DNA from 3 places in the Pararhizobium sp. A13 genome. Region 3 is predicted to be linked to each of the others. Evidence: predicted binding sites of a transcription regulator. Region 3 holds the regulator's gene; each other region holds the start of a gene.

Region 1 (9,792 bases), on a different replicon from region 3:
GCGCATCTCGCATCCCTCCGTGCTGGTCAACCCATGAAGCAATTTCTACAACGGTGCAAACCGCCTTCGCACATATGTGTCAGGAATTGGGGGCCACGTGAAGCGATGATCAGTGAACGGTTCAGGGCTTCTCCCAACGCACACGGAAATATCGACCCGCGGCAGGCGTTTTCGTTTGAGCTCAGGCTGATTGCGTCAAAGGGCAAGGGCAAGCTGCGGCTCGCATTCGTCCTCGACCGTATCGAGAGACCCCACTCCGCATGCGATGACGCTCGGCGAAGCGGTTCGGTTCGCGCGCAGTCATGTGCTCCGTTGTCACGGACTGAGCCGGTCATCGATCGCGTTAGCCGAGAAAGCCGACGACATAGTAAAAGGTTGCGGCGATAATGGCGGCGGCCGGAAGAGTGACGATCCAGGCGATGACGATGTTGCCAGCGAGGCCCCAGCGAACAGCCGAGACACGCCGTGCCGCGCCAACACCGATGATTGCGCCGGTGATCGTGTGCGTGGTCGAAACCGGAACGCCGAGCCAAGTCGCGGCAAACAGCGTGATCGCACCACCCGTTTCCGCGCAGAATCCCTGCATTGGGTTGAGCCGCGTGATCTTCGAGCCCATCGTGTGGACGATTCTCCAGCCGCCGAAGAGCGTGCCGAGGGCGATCGCCGCCTGGCAGGAGATGACGACCCAGAACGGAACGTGGAATTCGCTCCCAAGGTAGCCTTGCGAAAAGAGCAGGACGGCGATGATGCCCATGGTCTTCTGTGCGTCATTGCCGCCGTGGCCGAGCGAATAGAGCGAGGCCGAGGCGAATTGCAGGACGCGGAAGGTGCGATCGACGGCGAAGGGCGTCTGGCGCACGAACAGCCAGGAGACGGCAAGGATCAGCGTCAGGGCGAGCAGGAAGCCGATGGCCGGCGACATAAAGATGGCGCCGACGGTTTTCAGGAGGCCGGTCCAGACGATCGAGGAAAATCCGGTTTTGGCGAGACCGGCTCCGACGAGGCCACCGATGAGCGCGTGCGACGAACTGGACGGAATTCCGAACACCCAGGTAACGATGTTCCAGATGATCGCACCCATCAGGGCAGCGAAAATCACGAGCGGGCTGACGATAGCTGGATCGATGATGCCCTTGCCCAGCGTCTCGGCCACATGCAATCCGAAGAAGAGAAAAGCAATGAAATTGAAGAAGGCGGCCCAGAAAACCGCGTATTGCGGTCGCAAGACCCGGGTCGAAACAATGGTAGCGATCGAGTTGGCTGCGTCGTGCAGGCCGTTTAGGAAATCGAAGAACAGCGCGATCGCAATCAGCGCGACGAGCAGCGGAAAGGCGAGAGTGGCGTCCATCAGACGTTCTCGATCACGATGCCGCTGATCTCGTTTGCAACGTCCTCGAAGCGATCGAGTACCTTTTCGAGTTCTCCGTAGAGCTCGCTACCGATGATATAAGCCATGGCATTGTTCGTGCCGTGCCGGTGAAACAGATCTTTCAGCCCCTGCTCGTGCAGGTCGTCGGATCGGCCTTCCACACGAGTTACTTCTTCCGCGATCATGCTTAGGCGAGGCGCATTGATACCAATGCGACTAAGAAGGGGTATGGCCTCGGCGATGAGGTGCGCGGCCTCGAGGATAGCGGCTCCCATAGCCTTCATGCCAGGATCGAAACTCGTTTGTTCGAACAGCCGGATTGTCTTTACAGTCTTGTGCATCATATCGATCGCATCATCCATGGACTGGATAAGGTCCTTGATATCTCCGCGATCGAACGGGGTGATAAAGCTACGGCGCACGGCCAGCAGGACATCGCGTGTGATGTCGTCTGCCTCATTCTCCAGCGTGACGATACGCTCGCAGTTTTCATCGATATTGTTGCCGGAAAGCAGTTGGTTCAGCGATTCCGCTGCACTTACAACCGTTCGAGCATGCGCGTCGAACAGGTCAAAGAATCGGTCTTCCCGGGGAAGCAATCTTCTGAAAAGGCCTAACATTCCGAACTCCGTTCAACGTTGCCGCATCTGTCACAAATCTGTCACAAATGTCCAGCGCCGGCATGAGATATTCAACTGTTTCGGGCGTTAGGAAGCCGACCCCTCTTGACGAAACTGTCTTGCAGGGGCTTTCCAAGCGAACAGACGATGCTTCGCATTCTGAGGCGAACCAACCAGTGATGATTGCCCCTTCGGCAAACGCTCCATGTTGGTAACAGCGTCCATACTGTTGACGGACCCGGCGTAAGAGAGATGTAGTTCGTGATGAGCCGCACACAAAGCAAAGCGTCGGGAAAAGAAGGCTTGCTGCGCAGGCTTGCTCGACATTCTGAAATGCTGTTCAAGGATCCATTCCGTGAACAATATGCCGCGCTTTGCTATCGGCGAGATCCTGATTCCGGGAACATTGCAGTCCTTCTTGTAACGTCGCGGGAAAGCGCTCGCTGGATTATCCCGAAGGGATGGCCGATACAGGGAAAGAAGCCCCATCAGGTCGCCGCAATCGAAGCATTGGAAGAGGCGGGCGTCCGCGGCAAGCTCGGGAAAAAACCGTTCGGCTACTTCACGTACCTGAAAGTCCTCGACAACGGCCAGAGCGCTCCCTGTATCGTTCAGGTCTATCTTTTAGAGGTCGACAGCATGGACGCGGCGTTCCGCGAAAAAGGACAGAGAGTTCTCGAATGGGTCACGTGTGCCGAGGCTGCACGGCGTGTGCGGGAGCCGGAGCTCCGCGGACTATTCTTCAAGCTGCAGCAAACGAACAACACAAGATGAGCCTACGCGATCGCATGAAATGCGACGCCAGGAAAGGATATGGCGGGAACTGGTCCAGTTTTGGCGCTCCCGCAACACCTGTCGACGGCCTGAGTGTCTGCTATTTACGGGTCTTTTGGTTCGAAACCGCCTGTAAGCAGAACGTATGGGCCCATGCAAGGGGGTGCGGCATCGCACGGCAGTCGAGCCCCTCGTTCTACCAAGACCATACATAAGCGCGGGACGCCCTCCGATCGCTCCTCGAACTCGAACAATAGAGCAAACAAGATAGTGACACCTAGCAGATGCTCAAATGGCTTGAACCGCGATAGAAGCCAGAGCTAGGTTGCTCCAACTTTCCTGCTGAGATAGGGCCAGGAGCCCATACAGCAAACACGATGTCGCATGGAAAAACGTGAATCAAGACGCGGGGGGGAACACGACTTCATGGGGGCCGGCAAGCGCATGCAATTTTCGACACGCTTCCTCGATCCGGCGGATAGGGGACAGCTCAGCAGAGTATTCGTGGAAATGCAGGAATACTACGCGGTCTTCTGCCCGCCCGAGGAGGTTATCCTTCAGGATTTGGACAATCTTCCCGTCGGTGTAGAGTTCCTGGTGGCGGATGCCGACCGTCTTGCGGGTTTCGCCGCCTTTTCGACGATCTATCCGGGACCGGGACTGGCTTCCGGCCTTTTCCTCAAAGAACTGTTCGTATCGGAGGGTTTTCGCGGCGCCGGGATCGGGCGAATTCTGATGAGAAGGTTGGCGAATATCGCCATAGAACGGGGCCACAGACGCATAGACTGGACTGCAGACGTGGAAAACTCTCGGCTTCTCCAGTTCTATGACGCGCTTGGCGCCGCCCGCAAACAGGAAAAGCTCTTCTATCGCCTGGACGGCGACGCCCCGAAGGGCCTTGGCACTCCGCAGGAATAGGAACGTGGTTGCCGGCCGCTAATGGGCAATTATCGAGTTTCCGCCGGGCTGCTGCCATCCCGCGCGCTTACAAGACTTCGACAGGAGCCTCTCGTAGAGTTGCCTGTAGCCAGTCAACGAAGGTCTGCATGGCAGGGCTGACGGCTTTGCTGCGAGGGATTGTGAACCAGTAACAGAAGTTGCTTCGGTAGCCGAGAGAGGCCGGATTGACGAGGCGACCCGCCTGCAGATCGTCGGCGATCAGGCCGCGCGGAATGAGGGTCATGCCCTGTCCGGCAAGTGCGGCCCGGATGACCATTGTGTAGTAGCCGAACCGGATGGTGTGTTTCGGCCTTGCGTTTGGATGTCCAAGGGCATCGGCGAAATCCGGCCACAGCAAAGGCGTTTGGGGATGCTCGAGCATGACGCCGGCCGTCACCTCCTCTAGACACCGAGGATTGCCAAGTTTTTCCCAATAGCCCGGCGTGCCGACCAGCGCGACGTCACGGCCGAAGAGATAGGCGCCTTTTTCGCCGGCGGGCGGCGTCGCGCCGAAGGTGAAGATGCCATCCGGGCTTTCGGCCTGCGTCGCTGAAACGAAGGTTGTGAACTGCACGTCAATCTCCGGGAATTTTTCCGAGAAATCGACGAACCGCGGCAGCAACCAGCGGTCTCCGAAGATCGGCAGCACCTGCAATCGCAAGGCTTTCGGATTGGGCTTCAGCCGCGCTACCTGTAGCTCCGCATCCTCCATTGCTTTGATTGCGACCTGGGCCTGCTCGATGTAGATCTGCCCCGCTTCCGTGGGGATCATACCCTGCGTCGTTCTCGCGAAAGCCGGCCCGCCGATCAGTTCCTCCAATGCCAGAAGCTGTTTGCTGACGGCGCTTTGCGAAAGGTTCATGCTGTCCGCTGCGGCGGTCGTGTAGCCGCGTTCGGCTACGGCCAAGAGAATTTGCAGTGCGGTCATCGATGGCAGTTTCTGACGCCCAGATGCCATGCACCCCCCCTAGTCGTTTTCGTCATATCAGTAATAGATAATGTCGTTTGGCCGATAAAAGGTCAAATGGCATTCTTGCTCAAACGGTAGGCACCGATCGGAGTTGAGAATGACTGAGCCAGCAAAACTGTGGGGTGGACGCTTTAAATCGGGTCCTTCCGAAGAATTGGCCCGTTTGTCGCGGTCGGCGCCATCCTATTTCCGCCTCTACGTGGAGGATATTGCGGGCTCTCGCGCCCATGCACAGGAACTGGACCGGGCGGGCGTGCTGACGCCGACAGAAACTACCACCATCCTGGCTGCGCTCAACACAATCGAGGCCGATGTTGCAGCCGGTCGCGAACAACCGGCAGCGAGTGACGAAGATGTGCACACCTTCCTCGAACGGCTGCTGATTGCCCGTCTCGGTCCTGTTGGCGGCAAGCTGCGCGCCGGACGCTCGCGCAACGACCAGACCTCCAACAATACGCGACTTTATCTGCGGCGCACGGCCCGCGAGCTGACGGCCGCGTTGCTTGACGTTCAAGAGGCGCTGGCCGCCCAGGCATCCGCGCATGTCGAGACCGTCTTTCCGGGATTCACGCATCTTCAGCCTGCCCAGCCTGTTTCTCTCGGTCACCACCTGATGGCGCATGCCCAGTCCCTGCAGCGCGACATCGAGCGTTTCATCGACTGGGACCGACGTTTCAGTGTTTCGCCGCTTGGCGCGGCAGCGCTTGCCGGATCTGCGATTGCCCGCCGGCCGGACCTCTCGGCGATTGATCTCGGCTATTCCGGGGCGTGCGAGAACTCCATCGACGCTGTGGCAAGCCGTGACCATGTGGCGGAGTTCCTGTTCATCGGCGCGACCATCGCTGTCAATCTGTCGAGGCTTTCGGAAGAAATCTGCATCTGGAGCTCCAAGCAATTCAGTTGGGTGCGGCTACACGATTCCTATTCGACAGGCTCGTCCATCATGCCACAGAAGAAGAACCCGGATATCGCCGAACTGGCGCGCGGCATGTCGGGCACGATCATCGGCAACATCGCCGGCTTCCTCGCAACGATGAAGGCCATGCCGCTCGCCTACAACCGCGACCTGGCGGAAGACAAGCGGGCGCTGTTCGAGACGATCGATCTTCTGGACCTCATTTTGCCGGCCTTCGCGGGCATGATCAGAACGCTGGAATTTGACACGGCGCGGCTACGCGACGATGCGCCGAAGGGGTTTACACTGGCGACCGAAATTGCCGACTGGCTGGCCAGCAGCCACGTTCCATTTGCCGAAGCGCACGACATCACCGGCGCCGTAGTCCGCTATTGCGAGGAGCGTGGCATCGACCTTGCAGCTCTCGGACCGAAGGATCTCGCCGCCATCGACGCGAGGCTGGGGCCTGAAGTGCTGGACGCACTCGATCTCGATAAGGCCATCGCCAGCCGCACGGGATATTTTGCCACCGCACCGGACCGCGTGCGCGAACAAATCGAGCGTTTCACAAAAGTGCTCGCGGAAAGGCGGGACTGGGCTCTGACTCCCCTCCAGGGCAGCGCCTTCTCCAGCATCCCGGCACAAAAAAAGGGAACAGAAGCATCATGACAATCGCAGCGACATTGGAGAATTCGAACTACGAAATCGCCCATCTGAAACTTGTTCCGAAGCGCCATATCGGTCGAATGATCTCAGCAACCGTCGTCGTGGCACTGGTGGCGCTGTTGGTTCGCGCCTTCATCAACGGTCAGATCGAGTGGAACGTGGTTGGCGAATTTCTTTTTTCTCCGGCCATCATGTGGGGGTTGGTCAACACGCTTGTCATGACGATCTGCGCCATGTCGCTCGGCATTGCGCTTGGCGTGCTGATTGCAATCATGCGCATCTCGGGTAACCCGGTTCTGTCGACCATCGCAACAGTCTATGTCTGGATCTTCCGCGGCGCACCGGCGCTCCTTCAGCTCCTGCTCTGGTTCAACCTGGCGCTGATCTTTCCCACGATGGGCATTCCGGGTCTGTTTGAATTCCGAACCGTCGACATCATGACGCCGTTCGTCGCCGCCATGCTCGGCCTTGGCATCCAGCAGGGAGCATATACGTCGGAAGTCGTGCGCGGTGGTCTGCTGTCGGTCGACATTGGCCAGTACGAGGCCGCCCGTACGATCGGCATGACGCAGATGAAGATGCTGCGCCGCATTGTTTTGCCACAGGCCATGCGCGTCATGGTGCCGCCGATCGGCAACGAGGTGATCAGCATGGTCAAGCTCACCTCGCTTGCCAGCGTCATCCAGTATTCGGAAATCCTGCACAACGCCCAGATCATCTATTTCGCCAATACACGCGTGCTCGAACTGCTGCTGGTGGCAAGCTTCTGGTACCTCCTCGTCGTCTCCGTCCTGTCCGTCGGCCAATATTATATCGAGAGATACTTCGGCCGCGGCGTCCGATCCATCAAGTCGACAATGTGAGGAGACGGACATGAGCGAAGAAACTCTTGTCAAAGCGATCGACGTCACCAAGAACTTCGGAGATTTCAGGGCCCTCCATTCTGTCAGTCTCGATGTCAGGAAGGGCGAGGTTGCCTGCATCATCGGCCCGTCAGGGTCCGGAAAGAGCACGTTCCTGCGTTGCATAAACCTGCTCGAACGCATCGATGGTGGCGGCATCTGGGTCAATGGCGAGTTGATCGGCTACCGGCGTGACGGCGACAAGCTCTACGAGATCAGCGATGCGGAAATTGCCCGTCAGCGCCGCCGCATCGGCATGGTCTTCCAACGCTTCAACCTCTTCCCGCACAAGACGGCGCTGGAGAACATTATGGAAGGCCCGGTGCAGGTTCTCAATGAGCCCGTGAAAGAGGCTCGCGAACACGCCCGTGAACTGCTTGCCCGGGTCGGCCTCGCCGACAAGGCCAATCACTATCCGTCCGAGCTTTCGGGTGGCCAGCAGCAGCGCGTCGCTATTGCCCGCGCCATGGGTATGCGGCCAGACCTGATCCTATTCGATGAGCCGACCTCGGCCCTCGATCCGGAGCTCGTGTCCGAAGTGCTCGACGTCATGAAGGATCTGGCCGCGTCGGGCATGACCATGATCGTCGTCACCCACGAAATGGGCTTTGCTCGCAATGTCGCCAATCGAGTGGCCTTCATGGAGGCCGGCCGGCTGGAGGAATACGGCCCCGCCGAAAGGGTTCTGACCAATCCGGACAATGCCCGGACAGCCCAGTTCATCAAAGCAGTCCAGAAATAAGAAAACATATCAATCATCAAGCAGAGGGTAACATCATGATGAAGAAAACCGCATTTGTCGCACTGTGCTGCGCCTTCGCCGCAAACGCTCACGCCGAAGGCCTGCCGGAGAAGTACGAAACGGCCGGGAAGGTGGTCGTCGCCAACCAGCCGAACTATCCGCCGATGGAATACAAGGACCCGGCGACCAACACGCTGATGGGGGTCGACATCGACTTGGCGCTGGCACTTGCCAAGCAGCTCGGCACGACAGTCGAGTGGGCCGATATCGGCTTCGAGCAGATGGTCTCGTCGCTGACGACCGGTCGCGCCGACCTGATCCACAGCGGCATGAGCGACCTGCCGAAGCGCCGCGACAGTCTCGATTTCGTCGATTACATGAAATCCGGGGCGCAATTCTACACGTCTGCCGCCCGCAAGGACGAGTTCAAGACGATTACCGACTTCTGCGGCAAGACTGTCGGCATGAGCCGACGCACCTCCTTCCCGGATGAAGCTGCCAAGTGGAGCGCTGCCAACTGTGAAGCCGCCGGCAAGCCGGCGCTTGTCGTCGTCGGCACCGAAGGTTCCGCCGACGCACGCGCCCAACTCAAGCAGGGTCGTCTCGACGGCGCCGTCCAGGGCTCGGAAACCCTTCCTTACCTGCTGACATTGGAGCCTGACACCTACGCCATCGTCGGCGAGCCTTTTACGGCTGTCTATCAAGGTATCGGTTTCGCCAAGGGCTCGACCGAGCTACGTGACGCTTACGCCGGTGCGCTGAAGGCTCTGATGGCATCCGGTGAATACAAGGCTATCTTTGCCAAATATGGACTTGAGGCCGCGATTCTCGATGGGATCTACGTCAACGGCGAGGTCGCGAAGTAATCCGTGTCCTGCAGCCCCGCGCGGCCTGGGCCGCGCGGGATAGGCGCGCGCAACGCGTGCCCCCTCGTTGAATGTGGAGCATCTTATACGCCTCCTTTCGCAGACGTGATGCTCCGATCTCCCGCAGAAAGTCATGTGCATGTCCGGCTCCTCCAGCGAAATTCCCCTCTACCGCCTTTCCTCCTTCATCGCTTCCCTCGACTTCGACGAACTCCCCGCCACCGTCGTAGAAAAAGCGAAGATCCACATCGCCGACACGCTGGGCGCGGCACTCGCCGGCGCCCGTTCTACCGAGTTTCGGATGGTGAGCTCCTTGACGAACGGGGATGGCGTAGCTCGCATCTGGGGGACCAGGGAAACAGCCTCTGCCCGAGAGGCGGCGCTGATCAATGGTGTGGCGGCGCATGCTTTCGAACTGGACGACGCAGGCGGTTGCGACCATTCCGGCGCGGTCGTCCTGCCCGCGCTTTTTTCGGCACTTTTCCAGACCGGGCAGCCTGTGAGTGGTAGGGAACTCATCGCAGCGACTGTTGCCGGATATGAGGTGGGGCGACGTATCCTGGAAGCGGCGGGAGGCTATGATGCTCACAACGGTGTTGGCTGGCATTCGACCGGGACCTGCGGAACGCTTGCGGCCGCTGCTGCCGTAGCACGCTTGTGGCGGCTGCCTGCAGCGGGATGCCGTGATGCGATTTCATTGTCCACCAGCTTTTCCTCCGGCCTCTGGGCGTTCATCCACGACGGCTCGCAGGCGAAGAAAATACATGCGGGCCGCGCGGCCGAAGGCGGTCTGCTCGCCGCAGAGCTTGCGGCGAGAGGCTTCGCCGGCCCGTCGAAGGTTTTCGATGACGTCTGGGGCAGCTTTTTCCGCACCTTCAACCAAGCGCAAGGCGACGCCGGCAAGCTTTGCGAAGATCTGGGCGACGTTTGGAAAATCAACCGCGCTGTGCTCAAGCCCTATGCATCCTGCCGCGGCGCACACTCGGCAGTCGATGTGCTGGAGGATATTCTGGCCGAGACGAAACGCCCGGCTGAAGCGATCGCTTCCA
Region 2 (9,792 bases), 670 kb from region 3:
TGGCGAAGCCCAGGAGGATGCCTGCGGCGACCAGCACGAAAAGCTCGAGCCAGACGATCGCAAGAACCGCCGATTGCGGCGCGCCAAACGCGCGGAGCGCACCGATCTGGCGGCGGCGCTGGCCGATATGGATGACGGTGACCAGCAGCACGGCGGCGGCAACAAGAATCTGCGCGCCGACCGCGACGGCTGACAGAACACGTTTGGCATCGCCAAGCGTCGCGTAGAGATTGGTCAGCACCTCGCCGGGAAAGACGGCGAGCGTGCCGTTGCCGCGATAGTCCTGGCGCAGCTTGTAGGCGTCGGCGATCGTCTTGGGCTTGACTAGAATGGCTGGAAGCCCGGGCGCTTCGGCCGTCCATGCTTCGTCGAGGGGAGCGGCTGGGTCGATATGCCCGTGCTCGTGAGCATGCGGTTCATGGCCGACCGCAACCTCTTCCGCGTGCTCGTGGGCGTGAACCGCTTCATCCGGGTGTGCGCCTTCCGGCTCGGTGACATGCTCTTTTTCCGCATCCTCATGCGTATCTTCGCCCATTCCATGCAGGCTCCAGACGGACTGGATGGGTACGAGGATCGCCCGGTCCCAGGAGGTGCCGGTCGGCGCCATCCGGCCGATGATGCTATAGGCGAGCTCCGTATGGGTTTCCCCGCCGAGTTCTGCAAGGCCATGCGTGGGCTTCACCGCATAGCCGAGCGGCAGTTTCACGGCAGAACCGACGACGGCTTCACCGGCACTCGCAAAGACCCGTCCTTCCGCCAGGGCCGAGAGATTGCCCGCAAGCACCGAAGACGTTCCGACGATCGGATAGCCGGAGAAGGAATCTCCGAAACCGACCGGTGCCGCCCAGGAGACACGCGGATCGGCGGAGAGTTTCGACAGCACATTGCCCGGCATCAGCGGCAGCGGCGAAGGCTGGAGGAAGACCGAGGAGAGCAGCAGTTGCGTCTCGCTGCCGGGCGCACCGACAACCAGATCAAACTTGTCGGCGGCACGCGCGCTGCCGAGACGAAGGGCCCGTTCCTGCAGCGTTACCGCCACGCCGAGCGCTGAGGCAAACGCGATCAGAAGCACGACGACGATCGAACCGGCCCAGAGACGGCGAAGATCAGCAAGGATAAAACCGGTCATGCCGCCTTCTCCCGGCGCGGAAGATCGACCGTTATCCTCCCGCCCGCAAGGGTGATGCAGCGATCCAGACGGCCGGTCAGCCGCGGATCATGGGAAATGACGATCAGCGTGCTGTCATTGCTGACGGAAAGGTCGATCAGGAGGCGAGCGACCGCATCACCGCTTTCGCTGTCAAGGCTTGCCGTCGGTTCGTCGGCCACCAGCACTCCCGGCTTGCGCAGGAGCGCGCGGGCAATCGCCACGCGCTGCATCTCGCCGCGCGACATGGTCTCGATTTTCTGATCCGCGCGGCAAAGCCCGACGGCATAGAGGAGCATCATCGCCCGATCCCTGTCACCCGGCTTCAGGGCGCGCGACAGGCGGGCGGGAAGCAGAATGTTGTCGACGGCGCTCAAGCCCGGAAACAGATGGAAGTCCTGCATGACGATGCCGACATGGGCGCCACGCCAGCGATCGCGGCTGCGCTCGGACAACGTCACGATGTCGGTTTCACCCCAGGTGATCGAACCGGCACGCACACGTTCCAGCCCGGTGATGATATTGACCAGCGTACTCTTTCCCGAACCGGACGCGCCGGTGATCGCCACCCGGTTCCCGGCGGCGATGGAAAGGCTCGGAATATCGAGGACGGGAGCCGACAGGCCCGGAAAGGAAACGGAAATCGTGTTGAGCTCGAGCGACAACATCCGGCTAGACCGCCGCATATTGCGCGTCGCGCAGACGCAGCAAACTGACGAAGCCGGTTTCCGGGTCGGTCCAGGAGCCGAATTCGAGGACGCCCCGCGCCTCGATCGTCTGGGAGGGCTGCACGAAGGTCTGTTTTTCCCCGAGATAGACGACAACGATATTATCCGGCCAGTCGGCATCAGAGGAGCAGAAAGGGCACAGCGACATCGGGATTTCCGTCAGCACGAAAAAGGCTGCCTCAGCCTTGAGCGGCGGCGCCATGAAACCACGAATGGAAACCTCTTGCCCCGAAAGCGTCTTCACCCTTTCGGAAAATTCCAGCCCGAGAACGCCGAACTTGCTGTAGAGCTCACCAAAAGTCAGGGTTGATGCCGCAGCCGCAGATGGCCGCGCGCACAGTGCAAGCGGCAGGCTGCCGATCAGCGACAGCACATCGCGGCGCGTTGTTTTCACATCTGAAGGGTTCATCGAACGATCTCCCTTCGGCATGGCCCGACCAAATTCATAAGGCGAAATCCGGAAACGAAATCCGGCGGGCTGCAGGCAGCCCGCCGAAATGATTGGCTCAGTTTGTCTGCTTGGCGCCGAGAGCCATGGTATCGACCAGAACGCGGTAGACATCGCTCTGCTCCATATAGCCCTTGAAGCCTTCGGAACCCGGGCCGGTGGACTGCAGCACGACGTCATCGACAGCGTGAACGCCGCTATCGCCTTCCTTCGGAATATTGCCCTGAACGAAGACGGCGCCGGGGATATCCTTGTAGGCTTCGTTGGCGACATATTCCTTCTTCTCGTTCTGGATCGCCGGAACGAACGGACCGTCGAGCTTCGGACGGAAGGTTTCGTAGTGGTCCGGACCATTGGTGGCGGCCAGGAAGAGGCGGCGGGTGACGTCGATCTTGTCCGGATAACCGTCGCCGTTTTCATCCGTATAGTTCGGGAAGCCGGCTGCGGCATAGGTGCCGACCTTCTCGCGCATTTCCGTGCCCGGCTTTTCGTCATCGACGGTGCCGATGATGGAAACGCCGTGGGTGTGGTCGCCGGTGACGACGATCAGCGTGTCGGGGTTTTTGGCAGCGAATTCTCGGGCGACACCGATGGCCTTGTCGAATTCGATGGTTTCGACGACAGCGCGGTCCCAATCCAGGGGATGCGACATCTTGTCGATATTGGCAGCCTCAATCATCAGGAAGAAGCCTTCCGGATTCTTCGAAAGCTCGCCGAGAGCGACATTCGTCATGTCGACCAGACCGGGCTGGTCCGGAAACTTGTCGACGGTGCCCTTCTTCAGAAAATCGCGGTCGAGAAGCGTGTCCATGTTGCCGGTGTGGAACAGGCCGAGGATCTTGCCGGTATTGGTGCCGGCAACGGTCTCAAGCTCGCTTTTGCTGGTCGCCAGCGAGTAGCCGGCTTCCTGGAACAGCTTAATGTAATCCTTCTCGTCCTTGCGCTTGGAACCGGCCGTTTCCTTCGGCAGGAAATAGGCCGAGCCGCCGCCAAGAACGACATCCGGCTTGACGTCGAGCAGCATACCGGTGATCTCGGGCTTGTCTGCGCGCTTGCGGGTATGGGAGACGACGGCAGCCGGCGTCGCGTCCTGCACTTCCGAGGTGGTGACGATGCCGATCGACTTCTTGGTCTGGCGGCGGATGGCCTCGGCCAGGGTTTCAACGCGCGGGTCGTCCAGGCTGTCAGGCGTACGGTCACCATAGACGCCGAGGGCGTTGACGGCCGTCTTGTGGCCGGTCATGTAGGCCGACATGGTATTGGCGCTATCGGTGGCAATCGCTTCCGTGGACGACGTGCCGATGAAAGCCATGTGGTCCAGGTCGTCCATGTTCAGACGGCCGTTCGCCTTGCCTTCGGTCATGCCCTTGGACATGATGCGGGCAGCCGTGCGATGCGCGACCGAGAGGCCGTCGCCGAGGATGAAGATGACGTTCTTCGCCTTCTGGGTCGTGCCGGTATTGTAGACGTCCCAGGTGACGGTCTTGGTTTCCGAACCGGCCGTGACTTCGATCTTGTAGGCGCCTTCGACCGGGAGGGTCAGGCCGCGGGCGATCAGCGCCGAGCCGAGAATCTTGTCTTCCTTACCCTTTTCTTCTGCCACGAACTCGGCTTCCTTGCCGAGAACGGTCTTGTAATCCTGGCCGTTAACCGTGATCTTCACGTCTTCCGGCTTGATGACACCATCGAACTCGACCTTGAAGTCAAACGGCGAACCGGCAAGAATGGTTGCACGATCGAGCGGATAGACGGTGGCAGCCTGTACTGCACCGGCAAGGAATGTCGTGGCTGCAAGAGCCGACAGAAGCATACGCATTGAAACCCCCTATTTGCGTTCGAAGTGATCGGCCCGCAATAGTCGCCGGCGATGACACAAGCATGACAGTTCGGTAACGTTTTGGCGGCATGCCGGGCGCGCGCTCACGACCGGTTTTGTGAGCTTTCTGTTGACTCCGCGGCAAAACCCAGTATGAGCAACAGCGGAAAAGGGACCGCCATGCACCGTTTTGGTACTTCCATCGCTGCGCTGATCGCTCCGGCATTCGTTGCCGGGCGGGTTCGTTCCTTCTCGATTTTTTCCAAAACAACGGCCAAAACGACGACGAAAACCGTCTGACGTCTCTGGCCCACCGCTCTCTCCCCGGTTAGGCCGGGGACCCGAAGCCCGCGCCCTTGGCCGGCGGGTTTCTCCCCCCAAGCCCGCGGAGAGATGAGAAAGAGAGCAAAGACAATGGGTTTCAAGATTGCCGTAGCAGGCGCGACTGGGAATGTCGGCCGCGAAATGCTGAATATCCTTTCCGAACGCGGCTTCCCGGTCGATGAAGTCGTGGCGCTTGCTTCGGCCCGGAGCCAAGGCACCGAAGTCTCCTTCGGCGACAAGACGCTGAAGGTGAAGAACCTCGAAAACTACGATTTCTCCGATACCGACATTTGCCTGATGTCGGCCGGCGGCGCCGTGTCGCTCAAGTGGTCGCCGAAGATCGGCGCTCAGGGCTGCGTTGTCATCGACAACTCGTCCGCCTGGCGCTACGATCAGGACGTGCCGCTGATCGTGCCGGAAGTGAACCCCGACGCCATCACCCAGTTTTCCAAGCGCAATATCATCGCCAACCCGAATTGCTCGACCGCCCAGCTCGTCGTGGCGCTGAAGCCGCTGCATGATTTCGCCAAGATCAAGCGCGTCGTCGTCTCGACCTACCAGTCGGTTTCCGGCGCCGGCAAGGAAGGCATGGACGAACTGTTTAACCAGACCCGCGCCGTCTTCGTCGCCGATCCGATCGAATCGAAGAAGTTTACCAAGCGCATCGCCTTCAACGTCATCCCGCACATCGACGTGTTCATGGAAGACGGCTACACGAAGGAAGAATGGAAGGTTCTGGCCGAGACCAAGAAGATGCTCGACCCGAAGATCAAGGTGACCTGCACGGCCGTGCGCGTTCCGGTCTTCATCGGCCATTCGGAATCGGTCAACATCGAATTCGAGAACGAGATCAGCGCCGACCAGGCCCGCGACATCCTGCGCGAGGCGCCGGGTTGCCTCGTCATCGACAAGCACGAGAACGGTGGCTACATCACGCCTTACGAGTCAGCCGGTGAAGACGCGACCTACATCTCGCGCATCCGCGAGGACGCGACCGTCGAGAACGGCCTCAACATCTGGGTGGTTTCCGACAACCTGCGCAAGGGTGCAGCCCTCAACGCCATCCAGATCGCCGAGCTTCTCGTCAATCGCGGCCTGATCAAGGCAAAGAAGCAGGCGGCCTGATCAGAAAATATAAAGTTTTAACCAATAAAAGCCCCGCATGATCCGTTTGACGGGATGCGGGGCTTCTTTGGTAACAACCAACTGCCACGATATTGTGCTCATTTGCGGGAGGATTCACGTGAAACACGGCCTTTCTCTCCCGAGCCAGGATCGTGACAGGCCCCGCAAAGACTGGCATTTTGCGGACACCAAATTTGGATTCAGGCGCTCACGAGGTTTTTTCATGCACAAGGCAAAGTGCGTACTGGCAGGTTTCACGGCAGTCATGGCAGCGGCAATTCTGCCCACCACGGCATCGGCAGCGCAATGCGGCAACAATGCCGGCGGCTTCGAGGCCTGGGTGGAGGATTTCAAGAACGAGGCCACCAGCCAGGGCATCAGCCCGTCCGTGCTCAATACGGCTTTCGCCAATGTCAGCTACAACAAGGCGACGATCCGCGCCGACCGCGGCCAGAAGAGCTTCAAGCTGTCGCTCGACCAGTTCATGCAGAAGCGCGGCGGCCAGGCGATCATTTCGCGCGGCAGGAAGATGAAGGCGCAGAACGCTGCCCTCTTCGATTCGATCGAAAGCCGTTACGGCGTGCCGGCCGGCCCGATCATCGCGATCTGGGGCATGGAAACCGGCTTCGGAGGCTTCATGGGCAAGGAACATACCCTGTCGGCCGTCTCGACGCTCGCCTATGACTGCCGCCGCTCCGACTATTTCACCGACCAGCTTTATGCGGCGCTCAACCTCGTGCAGCGCGGCGATCTGAGCCCGGATGCGCACGGTGCCGCACACGGTGAAATCGGCCAGACGCAGTTCCTACCGGCCAATGTCCTGAAGTTCGGTGTCGACGGCGACGGCAATGGCCATATCGACATGGTTCGCTCGAAGGCGGACGCACTTGCCTCGACCGCCAACTTCCTGCGCGGCCACGGCTGGAGCGCCGGCGGCGGCTATCAGCCGGGCGAGGCCAATTTCGGTGCGATCCAGGGGTGGAACGCCGCCAGCGTCTATCAGCAGGCGATCGCCATTATCGGCGCGGAAATCGACGGCTGAAAACGGCCCTCTTGGAAGGAAATCATCCGCAGTTTGGGAAACCACGCTGCGGATTTTTGTTTTGGGGCGGTGAGGTCTCCGCAACAGGCGGAACAGCGCTAAACTCTCCGTCATCCTCGCCCTTGTGGCCCTTGTGGCGGGGTCCAGCAGCGCCGCGTCCGCGGCGCAAAAGACTCCGAAGCTCGAAACGATCAAAAGGTTTTCCCACCGCGCGGACGCGCGGTGACTGGATCCCTGACTGGATCCCCGGGACAAGCCCAAGGATGACGGAGGAGAGTGACCGCCGCAGCAAGCACCCTCTAAAAACGCTGGCCTTGAAAATTACATCCCCGGCCGGGCAAAATCGCCGGTCTTGGCGTCCATCACCCAGAGTTCGCCGGTCGAAATGTCGAACCAGGCGCCGTGCAGATGCAGCTTGCCGCGCTGTTCGAGGATCTGGACGCAAGGGAAAGTCCGCAGGTTGGCGATCGAATTGCGGATCGAGACACGCTCGAGAGCCCGCTGGCGCTCGGCGGCGGTCATGATGTTGTTGCTCTGGATCTGCTCGGCGGCTGGTTTCAGGAGGTGCATCCAGCGGCCGATGAAATCGCCGGGCGACAGCGGCTCGGCGTCGAGATCGAGCGCCGCCTTGATGCCGCCGCAACGGCCGTGACCCATGACGACGATATCGCGGACCTTCAGCACCTGGACAGCGAACTCCAGAGCAGCCGAGGTCGAATGATAGTGCCCGTCCGGCTCATAGGGCGGCATCATGTTCGCGACGTTGCGGACGACGAAAAGCTCCCCCGGGCCGCTGTCGAAGACGGTCTCGGGTGCTGCGCGGCTGTCACAACAGGCAATGACGAGGGTTTGCGGCTGCTGCCCGGTTTCGGCGAGCACCTTGTAGCGCTGCTGCTGCTCGTTGAAGCGCCCGCTCATGAAATTGTTGTAGCCGTTCAGCAAATGGTCCGGAAAACGCTGCATGGTGCTCGATCACTCCGACTATTTAAGACAATTGGGATGTACATTGCACGCTTGCCGCCTGAGGGACACAGCCTTTGTGCGGCGCGCGCATGCAAATTTCCGGCAGCCCATGCCGTCGGTGACATCCGTGAAATCTCCGTATCGTTTCGCGTAAGGTCCAACCGGTTTATTCGGTCAGGGCAGGGGGAGGCAAGAGCGATGTGCGCCGCCGCATCAAGAGCGCCGCTTCTGGCTTGGATGTATCAACCGGCGCATCTGGACCATCGCCATCGGCGTCGCAAGGCTGGAGGCATCGCGCTCGAGCGTCAGCTCGTCGGCGCCCCGTTTGCCGGTGCGGGCAATGATTTCGAAAACGCTCGCCGTCGCCAGTTGCAGCGCCCGTTCCTCCTTCAGCCCTTCCAGAAGCCGGGCGACAAACAGCGCCGCCAGCAGGTCACCCGTGCCACTGGGGGGATTGTCGATCAGCCGATGTTCGGCAAGCAGCGCATGATTGCCAGAGAGATAGAGATTGCCGGTGCTGCCGTGCATCATCGGGATTGCCGAGGTAACCAGCATGCGCGGCGGCCCGAGCGACAGGGCAGCCTCAAGAATGGCGGCGTTGGTTTCAAGCGGAACGCCGCAGAGCCAGGACAGTTCGAACCGGTTGGGCGTGGCAAGCGAAGCCAGCGGCAAAAGCCTGTCGCGCATCGCGATCGCCGTCGCCTCGGGCACGTAAAGGCCACCGGCATCGCCCATGACCGGGTCGCAGGCGTAGAAAAGGTCGGGATTTTTCTGCCTCAGCGCCCCGACGAGCCGGACGACGCCTTCCGCCTGATAGGCAGCACCGAGATAGCCGGAGAGAACGGCACGGACTTCCCCCGTCCACGGCGCGCGGATGAGGTCGTCGATCAAGCTGTTGAAATCGTCCTCGCTCACCGTAACCCGTGTCGAGGGGCCATGGCCCGGATGCCAGGGCAGGATGACCGTCGGCAGGGCCCAGACCGGATAACCCAGCGTCTCAAGCGCAAAGACCGCGGCGCGATTGCCGACGGAACCCCGAATCACATGGCTTGAAATGACGATGACGGCGCCCGGTGCAGGCTGGGACATTACGATTTTCCGCTGTTTCGACCCCCTCAGATCGCCCGACTGTCATGCCGCTGTCAACCGTGACCACGAAAAGATGAAAAGGCGCCTTTCGCCGGCCGACTGATGGGCAGGATCGAATAAGTGGATACAACCGATTTAATTTCAAAATCGGCACATTTTCGCTGAATTTTTCATGAAACCATTCCGAATTTGCTCGAAAACAACCACAAAAACAGTCGCCAATGGCCATTCTTCTGTTAGGTTCGGCCAAAATGGTGATTGCGGGGAGAGACAGTCATGGGCGCCAAATACAATCCAAAACGAGATCGGCATTTTGACGTTGTGAGCGAAGCCGGCAAGGCGCTCGGGCTGACGATGCTGTCGCCTGAGATCCTGTTCCGCCGGGCAAGCCATGACGATCTCGATCAGTATACGCCGGAGATGCTGGCGCTGGCCGCGGCGCATGCCCTGAAGGAAGTGAGCCGGAGCGAAAGCGACCGGCCGATCATCACCGTCGAATCCGTCGATGGCGTCACACCCAACGGAACAGACGTATCGATCCTGTCCGTCACCGACCGCAACATGCCGTTCCTCTATGACTCGATCATGGGCGAGGTCACCGCCACCCACCGCGACATTCACCTTGCCGTTCATCCCATCCTGGTTCTCGAAGCTGGAAAGCCGGCTAAGATCTTCGACCCCGAAGAAAAGAGCGATCCGGCCTCGCGGGTCAGCCATATCGAGATTCACCTTTCCAGACTGAGCGATACGGAGGCGGAGGACCTCAAAACGCGGGTCGGCAATGTTCTTTCGCACGTGCATCACGCGGTTGGCGACTGGACGCAGATGACGGCCCTGCTCGACCAGGCGATGAACGAGCTCGAAAACCACGCTCCCTCGCGCAGGAAGAACGATCGTGAAGAAACGCTGGCCTTCCTGCGCTGGCTGCGTGACAGCAATTTCACCTTCCTCGGCATGCGCGAATACACCTATTCCGGCAAGGGCGACGATGCTGTGGTCGAGCGCGGCAAGGGCCGGGGCTTGGGCATTCTCTCCGATCCGGATGTCCGTGTCCTGCGCCAGGGCAAGGACGCGGTACTGACGACGCCGGAGATCCTCGCTTTCCTCAAC
Region 3 (9,792 bases):
GCGCTCATGGAACAGCCGGTAGAGCAGACGTTCGGTGCCGACCGTCGGATCTGTGAGTTCGTCGGCGTCGATGGTCTGGACCATGACGCTCGCTTCATCCCAGAGATCGTCGACCTCGAAGGCATTCTCACCGTCGTCACCGTCGCCACCGTGCAGATCCGCCTGGCGCATGCGCTCAGGTGCTTCCGGCAGGAACTGCGCAACCATGCCGCCCGCCCGCCAGCGATGCCGCGGCTTGCCGTTCTCGTCGCGGTCGAGCAATTCGGCGACGCCGAGGCGCACCTTGGTCGGGATTTGCTCCGACTGGCGGAAATAGACGCCGGCGATCTCTTCGAGCGAGGCGCCATCGAGCGGCACGATGCCCTGATACCGCTGCGTATGCGCGCCCTGGTCGATGGTGAAGGCAAGAATGCCTTCACCCAGCAAATGCTGCGGCTTGGTGAGGCCATTCTCTTCGGCGAGCGACAGGGCTTCTTCATCGTAGCGGGCATAGGCGCGCACCCGGTCCGGCGTCGAGAAATCGGCGACGACCAGATCGACCGGACCGTTGCTTTTCGTCTGGACGATCAGCTTGCCCTCGAATTTCAGCGAGGTGCCGAGCAGGACCGTCAGCACCACCGTTTCGGCAACGAGACGGGCGACTGGCAGCGGATAATTGTGGCGTTCGAGAATGGCGTCGAGCATCGGGCCGAGCTGGACGGCACGACCGCGCACATCGAGGCCCTCCACCTGAAACGGCACGACATGATCGTCGCCGGCAAAATCGAACTGGCCGAGGCCCGGTATGGTTTCCGTCATCACTCTGCTCCTTAGCCCTCAGTCATCCATGCCAAAAAGGTCAAAGCCTTTGGCGACGCGATGTCCGATGCTCTTATTGATCCTGCGCAGGTCCGTTTTGTCCAGATCGTCACTGAAAAAACGGCTGCTTGCGCTTCTCGCTCCCGCTGCAGACAGCGCTACGGATGGTTGGATATTCTGGACGCGAATGACCGGCACAGGAGGCTGAGCTACCCGCCGGTCATCCAATTGCAGCATAGATCGGGTGCCGCGGTCCGGTTTTCAATATGCGCGGTGAAGCGCTCCTCAAAGCGCCCCGAGGCACCAGGCGAGAACCGATTTCTGCGCATGCAGGCGGTTTTCCGCCTCGTCGAACACGACCGACTGCTTGCCGTCGATCACATCGTCGGTCACTTCTTCGCCGCGATGCGCAGGCAGGCAATGCATGAACAGCGCGTCCTTGTCGGCCTTCGCCATCAGCGCCGCATTGACCTGGAACGGCTGGAAGACATTGTGGCCGCGGGCGCGATGTTCCTGGTTCATCGACACCCAGGTATCGGTGACCACGCAATGGGCGCCCTCGACCGCCTGATCGGCGTCGTGATAGAGCTTGATGTCGCCGCCATTGTTGCGGGCCCAGTTGAGGATCCTGTCGTCCGGCTCGGAACCCAGCGGAACGGCCATGTTCATCCGATAGCCGAAACGGGCGGAACCTTCGACGAAGGAATGCAACACATTGTTGCCGTCGCCGGTCCAGGCAATGGTCTTGCCCTTCACGGGACCTGCATGTTCCTCGAAGGTCATGATATCGGCCATGATCTGGCAGGGATGCGTGGTGTCCGTCAGGCCGTTGATCACGGGCACGGTCGCATGCTCGGCAAGCTCCAGCAGGCGCGTGTGATCGGTCGTGCGGATCATGATGGCATCGACATAGCGCGACAGCACCTTGGCCGTGTCGCCGATGGTTTCGGCGCGGCCGAGCTGCATCTCGGTGCCGGAGAGGAACAGCGTCTCGCCGCCGAGCTGGCGCATGCCGACATCGAAGGACACGCGCGTGCGCGTCGACGGCTTCTCGAAGATCATCGCCAGCATCTTGCCGGCAAGCGGCTTTTCGGCCGTGCCGGCCTTGGTCGCCGCCTTGCGGACACGAGCGTCGTCGATGATCGCCCGCAGATCGCCTGTCGTCATGGCAGAAAGGTCGAGAAAGTGTCTGGCCATTCTATTTCAAAGTCCTGTGTTTTCAGCTTGGGAAGGGGAACGTCGTTCAGGCCGAGGCCTTTCGTCGTTCCACCGTCAGCTGTTCGGCGGCGCGCTCGAGCCGCGCCAGGCCTTCGCGGGCCTCCTCGGCCGTCGTCACCAGCGGCGGCAGCAGGCGGATGACATTTTCACCCGCAGGCACGGCCAGAAGCTGCTCGGCGCGGATCGCCTTGAGCAGGTCTGCGGACGGCACCTTGGCCTTGATGCCGAGCATCAGGCCTTCGCCGCGGATTTCCTCGATGACATCGGGGAAACGATCGGCAAGCGAGGCAAGGCCCTGGCGGAAAACCAGCGCCACGTCGCGGACATGCTGCAGGAAACCATCGGCCAATACAACGTCGAGCACCGCGTTGCCGACAGCCATCGCCAGCGGATTGCCGCCATAGGTCGACCCATGCGTTCCGGCGACCATGCCGGAAGCCGCATCCGCTGTCGCAAGGCAGGCGCCGAGCGGGAAACCGCCGCCGATGCCCTTGGCGACGGCCATGATGTCGGGCGTGAGGCCCGCCCATTCATAGGCAAACAGTTTGCCGGTCCGACCGATGCCGCACTGGACCTCGTCGAGGATCAGAAGCAGGCCGTATTCGTCGCAGAGCGAGCGCAGCTCCAGCAGGAACTCCTTGGAAACCGTGCGGATACCACCTTCGCCCTGGATCGGCTCGATCAGGATCGCGGCGGTTTCCTCCGTGATGGCAGCCTTGAGGGCGGTCATGTCGTTGAAAGGAACCTGGTAGAAGCCCGGAGCCTTGGGGCCGAAACCTTCGAGATACTTTGCCTGACCGCCGGCCGCGATGGTCGCGAGCGTCCGGCCATGGAAGGCGCCCTCGAAGGTGATGATGTGGAACTTTTCCGGATGCCCCTTGGAAAAGTGATAGCGCCGCGCCGTCTTGATGGCGCATTCCAGCGCTTCCGCACCCGAATTGGTGAAGAACACCTTGTCGGCGAAGGTCGCCTCCGTCAGGCGGCGGCTGAGGCTCTCCTGGCCGGGAACTTCATAGAGATTGGAGAGATGCCAGACCTTGTCGGCCTGCTCCTTCAACGCTGAAACGAGGTGCGGATGGGCATGACCGAGCGAATTGACCGCCACGCCGGCGGCGAAATCGAGATAGCGCGTACCGTCCTCCGCAACCAGCCAGACGCCTTCGCCGCGCTCGAACCGCAAGGGCGCGCGGGCATATGTGTCATAAAGCGGCGTGGCATCGGCCATGGCGCATATCTCCTCAATCATCGCGGTGATTGTTTCGGTCAGCTTCTACGTTGGACTGTGGCCAGCCCTTAAAAAATCAAAATGCCGCCTCGCGGCGGCAAAATCACTATCTTCATTTCGCACCGCAATGTCAACAAAAGCCCGTGATTTGCGGCAAATCGCGCCAGTGTCGCGACATCGATTTTTTCGAACGAGCACTCTTGCAAAAATGCCACGCATGCCAAGCAAGTTGGGGAAAACTCGAAAATCGATTCGCTCGGATTCCGGGGACTCTTGTCAGCGAGTCCCCCTACCTCTACCTTAACAAACAATTACTAGAACGCATGCGGCGGACCTAGTCACCAAAAGAGTTATCGCGTTTCAACCTCGGCACCTGTCCGGGGGTCGGTGGAGGATTCGACCATCACCAACGCTGTGAATGGAGAGAAGACCATGAACTGGACTGACGAGCGGGTCGAGAAACTCAAGAAGTTGTGGTCAGAAGGATTGAGCGCGAGCCAGATCGCCGCCCAGCTCGGCGGCGTCAGCCGAAACGCGGTTATCGGCAAGGTCCACCGACTTTGCCTGCCTGGCCGTGCCAAGGCCGGTGGCAGCACCGCGACCACCGCCCGCACCAAACGTCCAGCAACGTCCGCGCCGCGTGCGCCCAACTACGCCGCGCGCATGACCACCCGCACCGTGACACGCACCACGGGTGCCACCGTCATGAAGGAAGAGGTGGAAATCGACGCCATCGAGGATCAGGACGTCGCACCGGTCAGCAACGTGGTCGTGCCGATGTCTCGCCGTCTGGCACTGACCCAGCTTACCGACCGCACCTGCAAGTGGCCGATCGGCGATCCGATGAAGGAAGAGTTCCACTTCTGCGGCAACGACTCGCCCGACACTTCGCCCTACTGCACCTTCCACGCGAAGCTGGCCTACCAGCCTTCCGGCGAGCGCCGCCGGGCTCGCTGAGACGACGGATTGCTGAACATGAAAAACGGGGCCAGCCGGCCCCTTTTTTCATGCGTCGCTCAAAATGCAATCAGCTCTCCAGTGAATATCCGGCGCCGCGCACGGTGCGGATCACGTCCTGCATGTTGGAGAAGTTCAGTGCCTTGCGCAGGCGGCCGACGTGAACGTCGACAGTGCGCTCGTCGACGTAGATGTCGTGACCCCAGACGCCATCCAAGAGCTGCGAGCGCGAAAAGACCCGGCCGGGCGAGGCCATGAAGAATTCCAGCAGCCGGAATTCGGTCGGGCCCAATCGGACCTCGCGGGTCTTGCGGTGGACGCGGTGGGTTTCGCGGTCGAGTTCGATATCGCCACATTTCAGCAGCGTCGACAGCACTTCCGGTTTGGCGCGGCGCAGCATTGCCTTGACGCGTGCCATCAGCTCCGGGGTCGAGAACGGCTTGACCACATAATCGTCGGCGCCGGTGGCAAGACCGCGTACCCGTTCGCTCTCTTCGCCGCGCGCCGTCAGCATGATGATCGGCAGGCGCTCGGTCTCAGAGCGCTGGCGAAGCCGGCGGCACAGCTCGATGCCGGAAACACCCGGCAGCATCCAATCGAGGATCAAGAGATCCGGCAGGCGTTCCTGAAGGCGGATTTCCGCTTCATCGCCACGGTTGATCGTATCAACTTCAAACCCTTCGGCCTCAAGATTGTAACGCAGGAGAACGCTCAGCGCCTCCTCGTCTTCGACAACGGCAATTCTTGGCAGCATGCGGTCTCAACTCCTTGACGCCTTGCCCTCATTGCAAGGGGCTCGCCCGGCGGCCCAAGGCCGGCCGGGCAGTCAAATGTAAGAATTCACTTACTTCTGTTTGATCCGGCGCAGCAAAATCAATTGCCGATCGCGCCGACGGTGTTGGCAGTATCGTCCTTCGGACGTTCACCAACCGGCTGGGCGCCGGTCGCCATGTAGTAAATCGTTTCGGCAATGTTGGTGGCATGGTCGCCGATGCGCTCGATGTTCTTGGCGCAGAACAGAAGATGCGTGCACGGCGTGATGTTGCGCGGATCTTCCATCATGTAGGTCAAGAGTTCGCGAAACAGCGACGTGTAAATCGCGTCGATTTCGTTGTCCCTCTCGCGAATGCTGTTGGCCTTTTCCGGCGAACGCGACGCATAGACGTCGAGCACTTCCTTGAGCTGCATCAGCGCGAGTTCGGCCAGGTGCTCGAGGCCCCGGGCGAGCTGGCGCGGCAAGCTGGCGCTGGAAACCGCGATCACCCGCTTTGCCGTGTTCTTGCCGAGATCGCCGACGCGCTCGAGATCTGCGGCAATACGGATGGAACCCATGATTTCGCGCAGGTCGGCGGCCATCGGCTGGCGCTTGGCGATGGTGACGATCGCCTTTTCGCCGATCTGGCGCTCGGCCTCGTCGAGGATGGTATCGTCGGAGATGACCTTCTGAGCAAGCGCGAGGTCGGCATTGACCAGCGCGCGCACGGATTCGGCGACCATCTGCTCGGCAAGACCGCCCATCTCGGAGATGCGCCGGTTGAGGTATTTGAGGTCTTCGTCATAGACGGAAACAATATGTTGCGTAGACATGGTTGTCGTTCCTTGCGATCACGATCCGGTTTCAAGGGCGCCGCCGCTTCCCTGCGTGAGGAAAGCGGCAAAGCAAATCGTCAGCCGAAGCGGCCCATGATGTAGTCCTGTGTGCGCTGGTCGTCCGGATTGGTGAACATCTTGTCGGTGTCGTTTTCCTCGACGAGATTGCCGAGATGGAACATGGCGGTGCGCTGCGAAACACGTGCCGCCTGCTGCATCGAGTGGGTGACGATGACGATGGTGAAGTTGGCGCGCAATTCGTGGATCAGTTCCTCGACCTTCGCGGTCGCGATCGGGTCCAGGGCCGAGCAGGGTTCGTCCATCAGGATGACTTCCGGGCTGACGGCAACGGCGCGCGCGATGCACAAACGCTGCTGCTGACCACCCGAGAGACCGGTGCCCGGCTCCTGCAGACGATCCTTCACCTCGTTCCAGAGGCCTGCCTTCTGCAGGCTCTGTTCGACGATCTGGTCGAAATCGGATTTGGAGCGTGCCAGACCATGGATCCTCGGGCCATAGGAGACGTTCTCGTAGATCGACTTCGGGAAGGGGTTCGGCTTCTGGAAGACCATGCCGACGCGGGCACGCAGTTCGACGACGTCGATATTCGGATCGTAGATATCGTCCTCGTCGAGCGTGATCTTGCCGGTGACCCGGCAGTTGTCGATGGTATCGTTCATGCGGTTCAAGGTGCGCAGGAAGGTCGACTTGCCGCAGCCGGACGGGCCGATCAGGGCCGTGACCGTGTTTTCACGAACGTTGAGGTTCACGTCGAAAAGCGCGCGCTTCTCGCCGTAATAGACCGAAACATCCTTACCGATCATCTTGAAGGGAACGGTGTTCATTTTCTGATCCAGCGCCTTTTCAACTGCTGCTTCTGACATCATGTTCATGTTCTTACCTCACTACCAGCGACGCTCAAAGCGACGCCGCAACAGGATTGCGCCAAGGTTCATAACCACGAGGAAAATCAACAGAATGATGATTGCGCCCGAGGTGCGTTCGACAAATGCACGTTCAGCTTCATTGGCCCACATGTAGATCTGCACAGGCAACGCGGTAGAGGGTTCCATCGGCGAACCGGGAAAATCGACAACGAAGGCCACCATGCCGATCAGGAGCAGCGGCGCAGTTTCGCCGAGCGCGTGCGCAAGACCGATGATCGTGCCGGTCAGCACGCCTGGCATGGCGAGCGGCAACACGTGGTGGAAGATGGTCTGCATCTTCGAGGCGCCGAGGCCGAGGGCAGCCGCGCGGATCGATGGCGGCACGGCCTTCAGCGCCGCGCGGGTGGCGATGATGATCGTCGGAAGGGTCATCAGCGTCAGTACCAGGCCGCCCACCAACGCTGCCGAGCGCGGCATTCCGGCAAAGTTGATGAAGATCGACAGACCAAGCAGACCGTAGACGATCGACGGGACGGCGGCGAGGTTGTTGATGTTGACCTCGATGAGGTCGGTCAACCGGTTCTTCGGCGCGAACTCTTCGAGATAGATGGACGCGGCGACGCCGATCGGCAGCGCCAATGCAAGCACGATCAGCATCATGTAGAGCGAGCCGAGGGCGGCCACACCGATGCCGGCCGCTTCCGGGCGGCTCGAGGCGCCGAAGGTGAAGATACCCGTATTGAAGTCCTTCGTCATCGCACCGCTGTCGGTCAGCGTCTTCATCCAGCCGATCTGCTGGTCGTTGACCTTGCGCTTGGATTCCTCGACCTTGAGATCGATCTGGCCCTTGTTGGCGCTGTCGATGTTGCCTTCGGCAAGCAGCGGCACGTTCACGGTGGTGCCGATCACCGAAGGATTGGCAATGACGATGTCGCGCAACTGGATGCGGGCACTGGCCGAAACCATGTCCGTGGCCCTCTTGACCTGAGCCCTATTGGCCGGGTCGATGCCGAGCGCCTTGACGAGGGCGTCACGCACCAGGAGCGGATAGTTGGCCGTCATCAGCTTGGACGGGTTTGTCGTACGCTCGTTCTTCGGGTCGATGACCTTTTCGGCAAACTCGATCGGCAGCGTGATCGTGGTCTGCTGAAAGGCCGTGTAGCCGTTCGAAATGACCGTCCAGAGAAGGACGAACAGGAAGAACAGGCCGGTGAGGATCGCCGCCATGCCATAGGCACGGAAGCGGCGTTCGGCGGCGTAGCGGCGCTTGATGCCGATATCGCGTCTGGCTACAGCGGGGCGCACGAAGGCGGGGGACGAAGAGGAAACGATCTCGGTCATTCGTACTGTTCCCGATATTTGCGCACAATATAGAGTGCATAGATGTTGAGGCAGAGCGTGATGCAGAACAGCGTGATCCCGAGCGCGAAAGCCACTAGCGTCTGCGGCGAGTTGAACTCAAGGTCGCCGGTCAGCTGATTGACGATCTTGACGGTCACCGTCGTCATCGCTTCGAAGGGATTGAGCTGCATGCGCGCGGCAACACCAGCCGCAAGCACCACGATCATGGTTTCACCGACGGCACGCGATGCGGTGAGAAGCAGCGCGCCGACGATGCCCGGGAGTGCTGCCGGCAGAACGACCTTCTTGATCGTTTCCGACCGGGTGGCTCCGAGCCCGAGCGAGCCGTCGCGCAGGGCACGCGGCACCTGGGTGATGATGTCATCGGAAAGCGAGGACACGAACGGGATGAGCATGATGCCCATGACGATACCGGCGGTCAGAACGCTCTGCGCCTGAATGAAGGAGACGTAGTTGCCGGTGACGAGGCCGTTCAGCTGGGCGGAAATATCACGCAGGAACGGGCCGACCGTGACGAGCGCGAAGAAGCCGTAGACGATGGTCGGGATGCCGGCCAGGATTTCAAGCAGCGGCTTGGCGATCGAGCGGACCGCAGGCCGTGCATATTCGGACATGTAGATCGCCGCGAAGAGCCCGATCGGCACCGCAAAGAGCATGGCGACGAAAGCGATGTAGAGCGTGCCTGCGAGGAGCGGCAAGAGGCCGAACTGGCCTTGCGTCGCCTCGCTGCCAGCGGCAGCGAAACGCGGATCCCAGACGGTGCCGAAAAAGAAACTGACCGGCGAAACCGAATTGAAGAAGCGGATCGCTTCCGACAGCATCGAGCCGACGATGCCGATCGTCGTCAGGATGGCGATGGATGAGGCGAGCATCAGCGTCCAAAGCATGACACGCTCGACCTGATTGCGGGCGCGGAAGGGCGCGGAGATGCCGCGCAGCGCGAAGACGGCACCGGCAACGGAGATCAGGAGAACCACGACCGCCATCAAAACGCGACTTGTCGCAGTCATCTGATTGAACTGCGTGGCGGATTTGATCATGTAGGCTTCGCCGTCGCCGGCAAGCGGAACACCTTTTGCGGCCAACACTTCGCGCAGATTGGCTGAACCATTGTTGAGCGCGGCCAATTCCGCGTCATCCAGCAGCTTCAAACCGTTGGCAACGGACTTCACCTGGCCGAGCGCGAGCTCGGTGGTTGCCACACCCTGGCTCAGCACCGTTTCCGGGAGTGCGCCGCGCACGCTGCTATCGATGTAGGCCGGCGCGGCCACTGCCCAGACGGCAAGAACAATCGCCGCCGGGATGATCGCGCAGATCGCCGCATAGGTACCGTGATATCCAGGAAGAGAATGGAGAACCGAGAGCTTGCCGTTCGAAGTCGCGAGAGCCCGGGAGCGCCCGGCGAGATAGGCCGCGAAGCCAACAATCAAAATAAGCAAAAATATAAATGATGTGTTCATCGACATGTCCCCCCGGCCTCCAACCATGGAAAACCGGCAAATCCGAACTTGGGAGGTCCGGCACGGCAAAATTGCCGTGCCGGATATTGCTCAGCTGATTAGAGCATGTTGCCGGCTTCGAAAGCCTTGCGGCCTTCTTCGCGCTCAGCGTCCGGAGCCGAAACCAGGCCATAGGCTGCGAGCGGGCTGTCCGGGCCGATCATCTGGTCGTCAAGGAAGAACTCGACATATTCCTTGAGGCCCGGGATCACGCCGAGATGCGCCTTCTTGACGTAGAAGAACAGCGGGCGGGAAA

What was found. The regulator PhoB, encoded in region 3, activates phosphate uptake and scavenging genes when phosphate is short. The targets are predictions, from matches to a motif close to TGTCATNNANCTGTCAT.
Region 1: the regulator PhoB is predicted to act here: its motif matches at 2,018-2,034, upstream of WI754_RS22190 (DUF47 domain-containing protein).
Region 2: the regulator PhoB is predicted to act here: its motif matches at 4,191-4,207, upstream of WI754_RS04460 (alkaline phosphatase).

Annotation. Positions count from the first base shown of each region.
Region 1 is NZ_CP149511.1:143,116-152,907, forward strand. Features, by position in the region: gene WI754_RS22180 (hypothetical protein) at 1-6, opposite strand, end outside; gene WI754_RS22185 (inorganic phosphate transporter) at 344-1,348, opposite strand; gene WI754_RS22190 (DUF47 domain-containing protein) at 1,348-1,989, opposite strand; gene WI754_RS22195 (NUDIX hydrolase) at 2,254-2,763, shown strand; gene WI754_RS22200 (GNAT family N-acetyltransferase) at 3,208-3,681, shown strand; gene WI754_RS22205 (LysR family transcriptional regulator) at 3,749-4,660, opposite strand; gene argH (argininosuccinate lyase) at 4,770-6,236, shown strand; gene WI754_RS22215 (amino acid ABC transporter permease) at 6,233-7,096, shown strand; gene WI754_RS22220 (amino acid ABC transporter ATP-binding protein) at 7,107-7,877, shown strand; gene WI754_RS22225 (ABC transporter substrate-binding protein) at 7,916-8,743, shown strand; gene WI754_RS22230 (MmgE/PrpD family protein) at 8,883-9,792, shown strand, end outside.
Region 2 is NZ_CP149510.1:931,846-941,637, forward strand. Features, by position in the region: gene WI754_RS04445 (ABC transporter permease) at 1-1,129, opposite strand, end outside; gene WI754_RS04450 (ATP-binding cassette domain-containing protein) at 1,126-1,815, opposite strand; gene WI754_RS04455 (hypothetical protein) at 1,820-2,284, opposite strand; gene WI754_RS04460 (alkaline phosphatase) at 2,382-4,139, opposite strand; gene WI754_RS04465 (hypothetical protein) at 4,293-4,439, shown strand; gene WI754_RS04470 (aspartate-semialdehyde dehydrogenase) at 4,554-5,588, shown strand; gene WI754_RS04475 (lytic transglycosylase domain-containing protein) at 5,812-6,630, shown strand; gene WI754_RS04480 (carbonic anhydrase) at 6,952-7,593, opposite strand; gene pdxY (pyridoxal kinase PdxY) at 7,807-8,682, opposite strand; gene WI754_RS04490 (NAD-glutamate dehydrogenase) at 8,959-9,792, shown strand, end outside.
Region 3 is NZ_CP149510.1:1,597,101-1,606,892, reverse strand. Features, by position in the region: gene WI754_RS07770 (Hsp33 family molecular chaperone) at 1-798, opposite strand, end outside; gene WI754_RS07765 (hypothetical protein) at 817-1,035, opposite strand; gene argF (ornithine carbamoyltransferase) at 1,084-1,995, opposite strand; gene WI754_RS07755 (aspartate aminotransferase family protein) at 2,042-3,241, opposite strand; gene WI754_RS07750 (GcrA family cell cycle regulator) at 3,674-4,198, shown strand; gene phoB (phosphate regulon transcriptional regulator PhoB) at 4,269-4,952, opposite strand; gene phoU (phosphate signaling complex protein PhoU) at 5,072-5,785, opposite strand; gene pstB (phosphate ABC transporter ATP-binding protein PstB) at 5,866-6,681, opposite strand; gene pstA (phosphate ABC transporter permease PstA) at 6,694-8,016, opposite strand; gene pstC (phosphate ABC transporter permease subunit PstC) at 8,013-9,497, opposite strand; gene WI754_RS07720 (substrate-binding domain-containing protein) at 9,596-9,792, opposite strand, start outside.